DNA from 2 places in the Stenotrophomonas sp. 24(2023) genome. Region 1 is predicted to be linked to the other one. Evidence: riboswitches for the same ligand, from Rfam matches in the RefSeq annotation. Region 1 holds a riboswitch; the other holds the start of a gene.
What was found. Region 1 has a riboswitch for glycine ahead of Q9R17_RS06140 (trimeric intracellular cation channel family protein). Riboswitches for the same ligand answer to the same signal wherever they lie in the genome.
Positions count from the first base shown of each region.

Region 2: another riboswitch for glycine. It lies ahead of gcvP (aminomethyl-transferring glycine dehydrogenase); the one in region 1 lies ahead of Q9R17_RS06140 (trimeric intracellular cation channel family protein).

Region 1 is NZ_CP133160.1:1,383,441-1,390,558, reverse strand. It holds gene Q9R17_RS06145 (3-deoxy-7-phosphoheptulonate synthase) at 1-836, shown strand, start outside; gene Q9R17_RS06140 (trimeric intracellular cation channel family protein) at 1,013-1,630, opposite strand; glycine riboswitch at 1,715-1,818, opposite strand; glycine riboswitch at 1,832-1,921, opposite strand; gene Q9R17_RS06135 (GIY-YIG nuclease family protein) at 1,961-2,236, shown strand; gene Q9R17_RS06130 (nuclear transport factor 2 family protein) at 2,305-2,736, shown strand; gene Q9R17_RS06125 (NAD(P)/FAD-dependent oxidoreductase) at 2,884-4,161, opposite strand; gene Q9R17_RS06120 (NYN domain-containing protein) at 4,277-5,041, shown strand; gene Q9R17_RS06115 (hypothetical protein) at 5,075-5,266, opposite strand; gene Q9R17_RS06110 (glutathione S-transferase) at 5,346-5,966, shown strand; gene Q9R17_RS06105 (primosomal protein N') at 5,997-7,118, opposite strand, start outside.
Region 2 is NZ_CP133160.1:681,730-688,847, reverse strand. It holds gene Q9R17_RS03120 (amino acid permease) at 1-605, shown strand, start outside; gene Q9R17_RS03115 (VOC family protein) at 696-1,106, shown strand; gene gcvP (aminomethyl-transferring glycine dehydrogenase) at 1,165-4,032, opposite strand; glycine riboswitch at 4,096-4,198, opposite strand; gene Q9R17_RS03105 (multidrug effflux MFS transporter) at 4,507-5,733, shown strand; gene Q9R17_RS03100 (siderophore-interacting protein) at 5,874-6,767, shown strand; gene Q9R17_RS03095 (hypothetical protein) at 6,860-7,118, shown strand, end outside.

The DNA of each region.
Region 1 (7,118 bases):
GTGACGCGCTGGCCGGCGAACTGGAAATCGTCATGCGCGTGTACTTCGAGAAGCCGCGCACCACGGTGGGCTGGAAGGGCCTGATCAACGACCCGGACCTGGACGGCACCTTCAACATCAACAAGGGCCTGCGCGTGGCGCGGGGCCTGCTGCGCGACATCAACAAGCTGGGCCTGCCGGCCGGTGTCGAATTCCTTGACGTGATCTCGCCGCAGTACATCGCCGATCTGGTCGCCTGGGGCGCCATCGGCGCGCGCACAACCGAAAGCCAGGTGCACCGCGAACTGGCCTCGGGGCTGTCGTGCCCGGTCGGCTTCAAGAACGGCACCGATGGCAACGTGAAGATCGCCGCCGATGCGGTCGGTGCGGCGTCCAACCCGCATCATTTCCTGTCGGTCACCAAGCAGGGCGACACCGCCATCGTGGCCACCGCCGGCAACCCCGATTGCCACGTCATCCTGCGGGGCGGCAAGCAGCCCAACTACGATGCGGCCAGCATCGCCGAGGCCTGCCAGGTGCTGGCCAAGGCCAAGCTGCCGGCCCGCCTGATGGTCGATGCCAGCCATGCCAACAGCCTGAAGAATCCGGACAACCAGCCCCGGGTGATCGATGACATCGCCGTTCAGCTGGAAGACGGCGAACAGCGCATCGTTGGTGTGATGATCGAGAGCCATCTGGTGGGTGGCCGCCAGGAGCTGGTGGAAGGGCAGCCGCTGATCTACGGACAGAGCATCACCGATGGCTGCATCGATTGGGACACCACCGTGCAGGTGCTGGAGCGGCTCGCCCTTGCCGTTCGCGCCCGCCGTGAGGAGACGGTGTCCGAAGCTGCCTGAGTGCGGCACGCGTGTGGATGGCGGCCTGCGCCTGCGGGGGTGCGGCCGCGATCAATGGTGGACGCTGTGTTGGCAGCGTCCGCGTCCGCACCGGCGATGCGCCTGGCGCTGCGCATGCGCGCCAGCGCCAGGTCCATCGCCGGGGTGGTGGAGCGGGGCGGCGTGCCCCGGCCCCTTCAATGCACCTCGTCGTGGTACACGAACTTGGGCATTTCCCAGCGGTAATGGATGGCCAGCAGGCGCAGCGCGAAGCCGCCGCCCAGGCAGCACAGGATGGCCACGCTGTCGGCCACGTTCCAGTACAGCAGCAGCAGGTACGCCGCACCGGTCAGCAGCGAGATGATCGCGTACAGTTCCTTCTGGAAGATCAGCGGCACTTCGTTGCAGAGGATGTCGCGCAGCACGCCACCGAACGCACCGGTCAGCATGCCGGCGATCAGCACGATGGGCGTGGCGTGGCCCGCATCGCGTGCGATCGCGCAGCCGATCAGGGTGAAGGCGATCAGGCCCAGGCCATCGAGTACCAGGAAGGTACGGCGGAAGTGGTGCATCCAGCGCGCCACCCAGGTGGCGATCAGCGCCGCACACACGGTGAAGCCCAGGTACTCGGGGTGCTTCACCCAGCCCAGCGGGTAGTGGCCGAGCAGGATGTCGCGCAGCGAACCGCCGCCCAGGGCGGTCACGCAGGCGATCATGACCACGCCGAACAGGTCCATGCGGCGGCGGCCGGCGGACAGCGCGCCGGTCATGGCTTCGGCGGAAATGGCGATCAGGTAGATGATGGACAGCAGCATGGGACAGGCTCCGGGCGCGGATGGGCCGGCCATGCGCCCATCACGCCATTGCCTGCGCAATGACGGGATGAGGATGACCGGTGCCGCTCCCGCTGTCCTTTTGCCTGAGAGTTCAGCGGCGTGGGCCGCGTGCCCCTTCGGCGGATCGTCCCGGGCATGCCCGGGGACCTCTCTCCAGCTCGGCGAGTCGGATGCATGGTTGGTGGGATTCCAGCCCACCGGCCTGAGCGATCATGGGAGCCTGCGCCTTCGGCGGGCGCCAGCGCGGCGCCTCTCTCCTGCATCCGGGGGCAGTATATCCGCTGCACTGCAGCACGGCATAATCCGGGCATGGCCCCGTCCCTCCGTCCGTGGTTCCTGTACCTGCTCGAATGCCGTGACGGCAGCTTCTACGCCGGCATCAGCACCGACGTGGACGCCCGTTTCGCCGCCCACCAGGCCGGCAAGGGCGCGCGCTATACCCGCGCCCGTCCGCCGCTGCGCATCCTGGCCGTGCGTGAGTACCCGGATCGCGCTGCCGCCTCGCGTGCCGAATGGCAGCTCAAGCAGCAGCCGCGCGAGCGCAAGCTGGCCTGGCTGCTGGCGCCGGATCCGGCCCCCCTGTAGATCCACCCCATGCGTGGATGGGGTGATCCCATGCGATGATCGCCCCGCCCTCAGCGCTGGAGATCCGGATGTCCGCCGTTGCCCTGCTGTTTGCACTTTCCGCCGCTGCCAGCCCCACCGCCGATCCCGCCACGATCGCCGCCATCGAGGCCACCTGCCACGATTACGTGGATGGCCAGCTGGAAGGTGACCCGCAGCGCGTGGCCCGTTCGCTGCACCCGGACCTGGCCAAGCGCGCGGTGCTGGGGGATACGCCCGACGAGCGCCTGGGCCTGCGCCGGATGTCGAAGGAGGAACTGGTCGCACTGACCCGGCAGGGGGCGCTGAAGACCCCGAAGGACCAATGGGACCGCCGCTGCACCGTACTCGATGTGACCGGCAATGCCGCCTCGGTGCGATTGGAAACCCCATGGTTTGTCGATTACTTCCACATGGGGCGCTTCGACCAGCGCTGGGTCATCGTCAACGCGCTGTGGTACCCGAAGCCGAAAGCGGACTAGGCAATGCCCGGCGCAACGCAGAGGCCCGCCATCCACGCATGGCGTGGATCTACCGGTCGAGTGCAGTGCGTGAATCATCTTCCAGCATGATCAGGAGGATTGCCTGCTCGGGTAGATCCACGCCATGCGTGGATAGGGCGCAGCAAGTTACCGGGGCCGGCGATCCTCCTGGTCATCGCCAAAAATGATCCGCGCACTGCGCTGGTAGCTCCAGTACGCCACGGCCCAGTTGAGCAGCACCACGATGCGGTTGCGGAAACCGATCAGGAAGAACACGTGCGCGGCCAGCCAGAACCACCACGCCAGGATGCCGGACAGCTGCAGCCGGCCCAGGTGCACGATCGCGGCCATGCGGCCGATGGTGGCCAGGTTGCCGAAGTCGGCGTACTTGAAGGGCCCCGGAGAGGGCTTGCCGTGCAGCCGTGCGCGGATCGTCGCGGCCACGTGCTTGCCCATCTGCTTGGCCGCAGGGGCAACCCCCGGCACCGGTTTGCCGTCGGCCTGGCTGACGGCGGCCAGATCGCCGGCCACGAAGATGTCCGGGTGCCCGTCCAGGGTCAGGTCGGGCTGCACCGGCACGCGGCCGGCGCGGTCCAGCGGCACCTCCAGCGTGCGTGCCAGCGGCGAGGCGGCAACGCCGGCGGCCCAGACCACGGTGCGCGCGGCGATGAACTGCCCGCCCAGCTGGAAACCTTCGCCATCGATGTGGCTGACCGGGGTGCCGGTCAGCACGTCCACGCCGAGTTTTTCCAGCTGCCGGCGGGCCTTGAGCGAAAGCACCTCGGGGAAGCTGGACAGTACGCGCGGGCCGGCTTCCACCAGACGCACCTTGGCACTGGCCGGGTCGATATGGCGGAACTCATTGCGCAGCGTGTGCCGTGCGATCTCGGCCAGGGTGCCGGCCAGTTCGACGCCGGTCGGGCCGCCGCCGACCACTGCAAAGCTCAGCCACGCCGCCTTCTTCGCCGGGTCCGGTTCGGCCTCGGCACGTTCGAAGGCCAGCAGCAGCTTGCGGCGCAGCGCGATGGCGTCATCCAGGGTCTTCAGGCCGGGCGCATCCTCGGCCCACTGGTCATTGCCGAAGTAGGCATGGGTGGCACCGGTGCACAGCAGCAGCGTGTCGTAGCCCAGCGCGGTGCCGTCGGCCAGGTGGACCTGGCGCCCGCCCTTGTCGATGGACACCACCTCGCCCAGGCGCACTTCCACGTTGCGCTGCTGGCCGAGGATGTGGCGCAGCGGCGCGGCGATGTCCGGTGCGGACAGGCCGGCGGTGGCCACCTGGTACAGCAGCGGCTGGAACAGGTGATGGTTGCGGCGGTCGACCAGGGTGATGCGCATCCGTTCGCCGGCCAGGGCGCGGGTGGCCCAGAGGCCGGCAAATCCGCCGCCGACGATGATCAGGTGGGGGACACGATCACGGCTCATCGATTCACTCCAGTGTGGGGAGGGTGGGGGGGAATCGAGCGTCATCTTCGCACGTCACGTCGCGTGCCAGCGGCAAGGCGCATACTGCAGTTCAGACAGCCGCCGAGGAGTTCCTGTGTCCGAACCGGAAAAGCGCATCGCCCTGCTGATCGACGCCGACAATGCGCCGGCCTCGAAGATCGATGAAGTGCTGGCAGAGGTGGCGCGCTACGGCGTGGCCAATGTCCGCCGCGCCTATGGCAACTGGAAAAGCCCGCGCCTGAAGGGCTGGGAAGCCGTGCTGCACGAGTACGCGATCCGCCCGATCCAGCAGTTCGCCTACAGCAAGGGCAAGAACGCCTCGGACATGGCCATGGTCATCGATGCCATGGACCTGCTGTACGCACGCAACCTGGACGGTTTCGCCATCGTGTCCAGCGATGCCGACTTCACCCCGATGGTGATGCGCCTGCTGACCGACGGGGTGAAGGTGTATGGCTTCGGCGAGAAGAAAACCCCCGAGCCCTTCGTCAATGCCTGTTCCAAGTTCACCTACCTGGAAGCACTGGGGCAGGCCCATGCCTCCACGCCGGATGTCGAACAGGCGCCCAGCGAAACCGTGGCCAGTGACGAGGCACGCCCGCGCAAGTCCGGTGCGGAACTGCGCAGCGACACGCGCCTGGTGAAGATGCTGCGCCGGGCCGTGTCTTCGGCCGAAGGCGAGGATGGCTGGTCCCACCTGGGGCCGGTGGGCAGCCAGATCGGCAACCAGGCTTCGTTCGATCCGCGCAACTATGGCTATGGCAAGCTCAGCGACCTGCTGGCCGCCATCGGCCTGTTCGAACTCAAGAAGGACGGCAAGTCCTCCTACGTGCGCGCACTGCCGAAGAAGGTCAGGTAGCGCCGGGCCATGCCCGTCCAAGTCGTGGGGGCATCACAGCGTGCGTGCCCCCGCGTTGGCATAGCCTTCGGCGACGCCCCTGCTGAAGTCCTCCACACCGTTGGAGGCCAGCAGCAACAGCCCGGCGCACAGCATCAGGTTGCGGCTGGAACGGCGGTACCCCAGCACCAGCGCGGTCACGCCCAGTGCCAGCAGCGTGTAGTTGGCCACATCCCATGCGTTCATCTCGTCACTCCTTGTCGATGGGCGTATCGTAGCGGCTCCGCGCCATCGTCGCGCACGCCTGCCTGCAAGGAATACCCGCATGTTGAAGATCTGGGGCCGCCGCAATTCCAGCAACGTCCGCAAGGTGGTGTGGTGTGCGGAAGAACTCGGCCTGGCCTACGAATCGATCGAGGTCGGCGGCAGCTTCGGTGGCAACCGCACCTCCGAATACACGGCGATGAACCCCAACGGGCTGGTGCCGGTGATCGAGGATGAAGGCCTGGTGCTGTGGGAATCCAACAGCATCGTGCGCTACCTCGCCTCACGCCATGCCGCAGGCACGCTGTATCCGCTGGACCCGGCGCAGCGCGCGCAGGGCGAGAAGTGGATGGACTGGACCATTTCGCGCATGGCGCCGCTGTACTCGGAACTGATCTGGGGCGTGATGCGCACGGCACCGGCCGACCGCGATGAAACCCGCATCAATGCCGCGCTGGTGAAGGCCAGCGACCTGCTGGCAATGGCCGATGCCACGCTGGCCCGGCAGCCGTACCTGTCCGGCGAGCAGTTCGCGATGGGGGACATTCCGCTGGGCGCACTGGTCTATGCCTGGTTTGAAATGCCGATCCAGCGCCCGCACATGCCGCACCTGGAAGCCTGGTACGCCCGCCTGCGCGAGCGCCCGGCGTACCAGCGCGGCGTGATGACCTCGATGACGTAAGGGGGAAGCCGGGCATGCCCGGCACCGCCGTCAGTACAGATCCACCGGGTCCACATCCAGCGACCAGCGCACCTTGCGTGCCTCCGGCAGTGCGTACAGCTGCGGCACCCGCGTATCGAGCAATGCGTGCAGCGGCGGCCGCTGCGCGCACGACAGCAGCAGCTGGGTGCGCTGGTAGCCCGCACGCCGTGGCATCGGTGCCGGCATCGGCCCATAGACATCCACCGCGCGCTGTTCGCCCAGCAGGCTGCGTGCGGCCAGCAGGAAGGCATTGGCATGCTCAAGCTGCTGCGCTTCGGCACGCAGCAGCGCCAGGTGCGCGAACGGCGGGAAACCGGCGGCCTGGCGCTGGTTCAGTTCGGCCTGCGCGAACGGGTGGTAGCCACCGCTGACCAGCGTTTCCAGCAGCGGGTGGCCGGGGTGGTGGGTCTGCAGCCAGACTTCGCCCGGGTCGCGTGCGCGGCCGGCGCGGCCGGCGACCTGGATCAACTGCTGCGCCAGTTTCTCGCTGGCGCGGAAATCGGCCGAGAACAGCCCTTCGTCGATGCCCACCACCACCACCAGGGTGAGCTTGGGCAGGTCGTGCCCTTTGGCCAGGATCTGCGTGCCGACCAGGATGCCGGCCCTGTCCCCCAGCGTGGCCAGCTGCTGTTCCAGTGCGTCACGGCGCGCAGTGGTGCCGCGGTCGATGCGCACCACCGGGTAATCGGCGAATGCACTGGCCAGGTGTTCTTCCAGGCGTTCGGTGCCGATGCCCTGCGGCTGCAGCGCCAGGCTGCCGCAGGCGGGGCAGGCCAGCGGTGCCGGCTGCCGTGCGCCGCAGTGGTGGCACTGCAGCCGGCGGCCGCCGCCGTGCACGGTCATCGGTGCGTCGCAGCGCTGGCACGGCGCGGTCCAGCCGCAGTCATGGCACAGCAGCACCGGTGCATAGCCGCGGCGGTTCTTGAACACCAGCACCTGCTGGCCCGCGCGCAGGTGCTGGCCGATACCCTCCAGCACATCGGCGGACAGGCCATCACGCAGCGGCCGTTTGCGCACATCCAGGATGCGCACCCGTGGTGGGCGCGCATCGCCAGCACGCTGTTTCAGGCGCAGGTGGGCGTAACGGCCGGCATGCGCGTTGTGCAGCGATTCCAGCGACGGCGTCGCGCT
Region 2 (7,118 bases), 700 kb from region 1:
CGCTGAGCGTGATCATCGCGGTGGTGCCGTGGACCAGCGAGGCATTGAAATCGCCCTTCGCCGCCGTGCTGCAGGTGGCCAACATTCCCGGCGCGGCCACGGCCATCACCCTGATCGCGGTGGTGGCCCTGCTGTCGGCACTGAATGCCAACCTCTACGGTGCCTCGCGCATGATGTTCTCGCTGGCGCAGCGTCGCGAGGCGCCGGCGGTGCTGGGCTGGACCGACCCGCGCCAGGTGCCGGTGATCGCGGTGCTGGCCAGTGTGCTGTTCGGCTTCGCCGCCACCATCATGGAACTGCTGTTCCCGGACAAGGTGCTGCCGGTGCTGCTGAACATCGTCGGCTCCACCTGCCTGCTGGTGTGGACCCTGTCGCTGGTATCGCAGCTGGTGCTGCGCCATCGGGCCAACCGGGCCGGCACGGCCCTGCCGTTCCGCATGGCCGGCTACCCGTGGCTGACCGCGTTTGCGCTGGCCATCCTGGCGCTGATTTTCGGCCTGCTGCTGTCCGGGGCGCAGACCCGGGTCCAGTTCCTGTCGATGGTGGCACTGACGGTCACCATCGCCGTGTGCAGTGCGATCGCCCGGCGCGTGCGCGAAGGGTGACGGGGGCGGGCCGCGCCGACGCGGCCACCACAACCGGCATGCCACCCTGCGTGCATGGGCCGTCCCCGGCCCGTCGAACAGGAGCAACGCATGCTGCGCAGCCGCCCTTTCCTGATGTTCACCGGCCAGGCCGAACAGGCCCTGGCCCTGTACGCTGAAGCGTTCGCCGATTTCCGCCTGCTCGGCCTGCAGCGCCATTCCGATGGCGCGGCTGCGGGCGTGCCGGGGCAGGTACGGCAGGCCATCTTCCTGCTGGGCGGTACCCACTACCTGTGCTTTGACAGCCTGGACGTGCACGGCTTCACCTTCACCCCGTCGATGTCCCTGTTCGTGGAGTGCGCGGGAGCCGAACAGTTCGAGCGCGCCGCCCGGGTGCTGGGGGAGGGCGGGCACTGGCTGATGCCGGTGGGCGACTACGATTTCAGCAACCGCTACGGCTGGGTGCAGGACCGCTTCGGTGTGTCCTGGCAGTTGAGCCTGGGCCAGATGCCGGACCCGTGAGGCATAACGAAAACGGCCCGCTTGCGCGGGCCGTTCCGTTTACCGATCCATCGAGAATTTACGCCTCGACTTCATCGTCCTTGTAGGCATCGACCGGGATGCAGGCGCACATCACGTTCTTGTCGCCGTACACGTTGTCCACGCGGGCCACCGGCGGCCAGTACTTCTGCAGCTTCAGGCTGGGCAGCGGGAAGGCCGCCAGTTCACGCGGGTAGGCGTGGGTCCACTCGCTGGCGGTCACCGCGGTGGCGGTGTGCGGCGCATTCTTCAGCGGGTTGTCCTCGCGGTCCAGGCGGCCGTCTTCGATCGCGGCGATTTCCTGGCGGATCTGGATCATCGCATCGATGAAGCGGTCCAGCTCGTGCAGCGATTCGCTCTCGGTCGGCTCGACCATCAGCGTGCCGGCCACCGGGAAGCTCAGGGTCGGGGCATGGAAGCCGAAGTCGATCAGGCGCTTGGCCACGTCTTCGGCGCCGATGCCGCTGGTCTTTTCCAGCGGACGCACGTCGAGGATGCACTCGTGCGCCACCAGGCCGTTGCGGCCGGTGTACAGGGTCTTGAAGTGCGGGGCCAGGCGCTTGGCGATGTAGTTGGCGTTGAGCTGGGCCACCTGGGTGGCCTTGCGCAGGCCTTCGCTGCCCATCATGGCGATGTACATCCAGCTGATCGGCAGGATCGAGGCGCTGCCGAAGCTGGCCGCGCTGACCATGCCGACCGGGCCGTTGTCACCCAGCTTGCCCGGCAGGAACGGTGCCAGGTGTTCCTTCACCGCGCACGGGCCGACGCCCGGGCCGCCACCGCCGTGCGGGATGCAGAAGGTCTTGTGCAGGTTCAGGTGCGAAACGTCCGACCCCCACTTGCCCGGCTTGGCCACGCCGACCAGGGCGTTCATGTTGGCGCCGTCGGTATACACCTGGCCGCCGTGCTGGTGGATGATCTCGCAGATCTCGACCACTTCCTCCTCGAACACGCCGTGCGTGGACGGGTAGGTGATCATGATCGCGGCCAGGCGGTCGCTGTACTTCTCGGCGTTGACGCGGATGTCTTCGACATCGACGTTGCCGTTGGCATCGGTCTTGGTCACCACGACCTTCATGCCGCACATCTGCGCCGAGGCCGGGTTGGTGCCGTGCGCCGAATCGGGAATCAGGCAGATGTCACGGTGGCCCTCGCCGCGCGAGCGGTGGTAGGCACGGATCGCCAGCAGGCCGGCGTACTCGCCCTGCGCGCCGGAGTTCGGCTGCAGGCTGACCGCGTCGTAGCCGGTGCATTCGACCAGCATCGCTTCCAGGGTCTGGATCAGCTCCTTGTAACCCAGCGCCTGGTCGGCCGGCACCAGCGGGTGGATCTGCGAGAACTCCGGCCAGGTCACCGGGATCATCTCGGCGGTGGCGTTGAGCTTCATGGTGCACGAGCCCAGCGGGATCATCGTGCGGTCCATGGCCAGGTCCTTGTCGGCCAGCGAGCGCAGGTAGCGCAGCAGTTCGTGCTCGCTGTGGTGGGTGTTGAACACCGGGTGGGTCAGGAATGCGGACTGGCGCAGCAGGCCGGTCGGCAGCGCGTCGGCGGTGCTGGCATCCAGTGCGTCCACGTCCAGCGAGGCACCGAATACGGCAGCCACGGCGACGATGTCGGCGCGGGTCGTGGTTTCGTCCAGGCTGATGCCGACCGAGTCGCTGTCGATCGCGCGCAGGTTGTAACCGGCGGCGCGGGCCTTGGCGTGGATCTCATCGGCATGCACGCCGGTGACGTGCAGGGTGTCGAAGAAATCACCACCCACCTGCACGCCGGCGTTGCGCAGCGATGCGGCCAGGATCGAGGCCAGGCGGTGGGTGCGGCGGGCGATGCGGGCCAGGCCTTCCGGGCCGTGGTAGACGGCATACATCGAGGCCATCACCGCCAGCAGCACCTGCGCGGTGCAGATGTTGGAGGTGGCCTTCTCGCGGCGGATGTGCTGCTCGCGGGTCTGCAGGGTCAGGCGGTAGGCCGGCTTGCCTTCGGCATCGATGGACACGCCGATCAGGCGGCCCGGCATCGAACGCTTGTAGGCATCACGGCAGGCCATGAACGCCGCGTGCGGGCCGCCGAAACCGAACGGCACGCCGAAGCGCTGGCTGTTGCCGACCACGATGTCCGCACCCCATTCGCCCGGGGCGGCCAGCAGGGTCAGGGCCAGCAGGTCGGTGGCCACGGCCACCAGGCCGCCGCGCGCGTGCACGGCATCGACCAGCGCCTTGTAGTCGCCGACCTGGCCGAAGGTATCCGGGTACTGCAGCAGCAGGCCGAAGGCCTCCGCGTCCAGCGCTTCGGCCGGGGTGCCCACGCGCAGCACGATGCCCATGGGCTCGGCGCGGGTACGCAGCAGTTCCAGCGTCTGCGGGTGCACGGCGTCGTGCACGAAGAAGGTGTCTGACTTCGACTTGGCCGAACGCTTGGCCAGGGTCATCGCTTCGGCAGCGGCGGTGGCTTCGTCCAGCAGCGAGGCGTTGGCGATCTCCATGCCGGTCAGGTCGGCGCACAGGGTCTGGAAGTTGATCAGCGCTTCCATGCGGCCCTGCGAGATTTCCGCCTGGTACGGGGTATAGGCGGTGTACCAGGCCGGGTTTTCCAGGATGTTGCGCAGGATCACGTTCGGCGTGTGGGTACCGTAGTAGCCCTGGCCGATGAAGCTGCGCAGCACGGTGTTCTTGTCGGCGATCGCACGGATCTTGGCCAGTGCCTGCACTTCGGTCATCGACTCCGGCAGTGCTAGCGGCGCCGGCGACTTGATCTTGGCCGGCACGATGGCGTCGGTCATCGCATCCAGCGTTGCGTGGCCGACCACGTCGAGCATCTGCGCGATTTCGGCGTCGTTGGGACCGATGTGGCGCTCGACGAACGCGGAATGGTGCTCGAGCTCACGCAGGGAGGGGGTGTTCTGGGACATGGCGAAGGATCCGTCAGGGAAGGGCGCACGCACGGGCGCAAGCCGCCGGCTGGCGGTCTTGCGGGGCGCCCCTCTGTCCTTTTGCCTGAGAGTTTGGAAGCGCGGAAAACCGCGGCTTCGTGCCCCTTCGGCGCCGGATCGAACCGGTCTCTCCAGAGTTGTGTTGCGGGTGGTATCGGGCCTGAGCGATTACGGGCGTTGCGCCTTCGGCAGCGGTGTTCCGCTTCTCCCACCATGTTGCCCGCCGATTATAGCCGGTTGGCGGTGCCGGTAGCCGGCGAGGGGCCGGCCCTGCACCGCTGCGGGGCTGAATGGGCGATGGCCCGGGCACGCGTTTCGTGCGCCGGCGCATGGCATTGGCGATCGGGCCGGCCTATCATGGCCAGACTCTCGTATTCATCTGGCGCCGTCCCCGCAGCAGGGGACCGGCGCCCGCCGTGTGTGCCGCGCACGGCCCTGTCGGACTTCTGCCCCATGACCGCCGCCGCCGCCCCTTCGACCCGACGCCTGGCCCTGCTTCTGGCCGGCCTGGCCATGTTCGGCCCGTTCTCCATCGACACCATCTTCCCGGCCTTCCCGCAGCTGGCCCAGCGCCTGGCGGTGGACGAGGTGGCGGTGCAGCAGACCATCAGCGTCTACCTGCTGTTCTACGGCCTGATGAGCCTGGCGCACGGGCCGCTGTCCGATGCTTGGGGCCGCAAGCGGGTGATCCTGGCGGGCCTGGTGGTGTTCGTCGGCGCCTCGGTGGGCTGCGCGCTGTCCACCGACCTGGGCACGCTGCTGGCCTTCCGCGCGCTGCAGGGCCTGTCGGCCGGCGTCGGCATGATCGTCGGCCGCGCGGTCATCCGCGACCTGTACCACGGCCACGACGCGCAGCGGCTGATGAGCCAGGTCTCGATGATCTTCGGCATCGCCCCGGCCATCGCGCCGATCATCGGCGGCTGGATCCTGCTCAGTGGCGCGGGCTGGCCGTTGATCTTCTGGTTCCTGGTGGTGTTCTCGCTGGTGCTGCTGGCCGCCACCGCGCGCTTCCTGCCGGAAACGCATCCGGTGCAGGCGCGCGTGCCGCTGTCGCCGCGTGGCCTGCTGCGTGACTACGTGCGCATCGGCTTCAACCCGCGCTTCCTGCGCCTGGCCCTGGCCGGCAGCATCAACTTCGGCGGCATCTTCCTGTACATCGCCTCCGCGCCGGTGTTCGTGATGCAGCACCTGCACCTGGGCGAGGGGGGCTTCGCCTGGCTGTTCATCCCCACCATCGGCGGCATGACGCTGGGCTCGTACCTGTCCGGGCGCATGGCCGGGCATACCCTGCCGACCCGGCAGATCAGCATCGGCTTCACCCTGTGTGCGCTGTCGGTGCTGCTCAACATCGGCTATGTGGCCCTGGCGCCGCAGCTGGTGCTGCCGTGGGCCGTGCTGCCGATCTTCCTGGGCGGCATGGGCATGGCGCTGATCTTCCCGATCCTGGCGCTGGCCGTACTGGACATGTACCCGCAGCAGCGCGGCCTGGCCTCGTCGCTGCAGGCGTTTGTGCAGCTGATGATCTCCACCGTGGTGGCCGGCGTGGTCTCGCCGCTGCTCAGTGGCAGCCCGCTGCACCTGGCGCTGGGCCAGGCGGCGTTCTTCGCCACCGGTTTCGTGTTCTGGATCTGGGAACACCGGCGCGAGCAGGCGCAGCAGGCAGCCTGCACGGGCGCCTGAGCACCGCGCACGGGTAGGGTGCACGCCGGCCGGCGTGGCCCTTGCCGTCGCTGCCGCGCGGGCTAGGCTGGGTGTTCCAGCCAGCCAAACCGTGCGTGCACGGCTGCCAGCCAACCGGATGTCGTTGCAGGAGGTTGCCGATGGCGGCACAGCAGACCTATCGCCTGTTCGAGGTGGCGCTCAAAGCACGCCACGTTCTTTCCCCGTCGCTGGTGCGCATGGTGTTTTCCGGTGCGGAAGTCATGCACATGAAGACCGATGGCCCGGACCAGCGGATCAAGGTGTTCTTCCCGTTGCCCGGCCAGGCCGTGCCGCAGGTGCCCAGCGGGGAGGACTGGTACGCCCGCTACCGGGCACTGGCCGACGATCAGCGGCCGCCGATGCGCACCTACACCATCCGCCAGCTGCGCGCCGCGCAGGGCGAGGTGGATGTGGACTTCGTGCTGCACGGTGAAACCGGCCCGGCCTCGTACTGGGCAACGCGGGCGGTGCCGGGCGACCGCGTCTTGCTGCTGGCGCCGGATGCCCAGGTTGATGCCCACAGCCAGGGCTGCGAATGGCAGCCGCCTGCGGGCGTGGGCCAGATACTGCTGGTGGCCGACGAAACCGCGCTGCCTGCGGTGGCCGGCATCCTGGAGGAACTGGCGGCGCGGCCGCAGGCACCGCGCACGCTGGCCCTGCTTGAAGTGGCCCAGGCTGCCGATGCACTGGCGCTGCGCGCACCGGCCGATGCCGAAGTGGTCTGGCTGCCGCGCGAAGGGGCGGGGCATGGGCAGCGGTTGCTGCAGGCGGTGCAGGCACGGCTGGCGCCGGCTGCGCTGGGTGCGGCCGGCGGCGATGTGCTGGAGGACGTCGACGTGGACACGCAGATCCTGTGGGAACTGGCCGACGCCGCAGGGCCCCTGTACGCCTGGGTCGCGGGCGAGGCCGGCGCGGTGATGGCGATCCGTCGTTACCTGGTGCAGTCCTGTGGCCTGGACCGTCGCGCGATCACCTTCATGGGCTACTGGCGGCAGGGACGGGTGCTGGATTGAGGCACCTGCGGGGATCGTGCCTGAACACGCCCGTGAACGGGCAGGGCGGCGGCGTGGGTTATCCTTGCGCCCCCGCAATGCACGTCCCCCTGATGTCCACCTCGTCCAAATCCCGCCGCGACCAGCGTCGCCGCCAGGAACAGCAGGCCGCCAACAAGGCCCGCACCGCTGCCTCTCCCGTCGAGCCGCACGCCGAACTGCGCGACCCGCAGCGTACCCTGCTGGCCGGCGTTGTCCGCCGCGACGGCGAATGGGTGCTGGGCATGGATGGCCGCATCGCCGGGCAGACCGAAAGCGCCGCGCATGTGCTGGCGCTGATCATGCAGGCCGGTGAACTGCACGAGCGCCAGG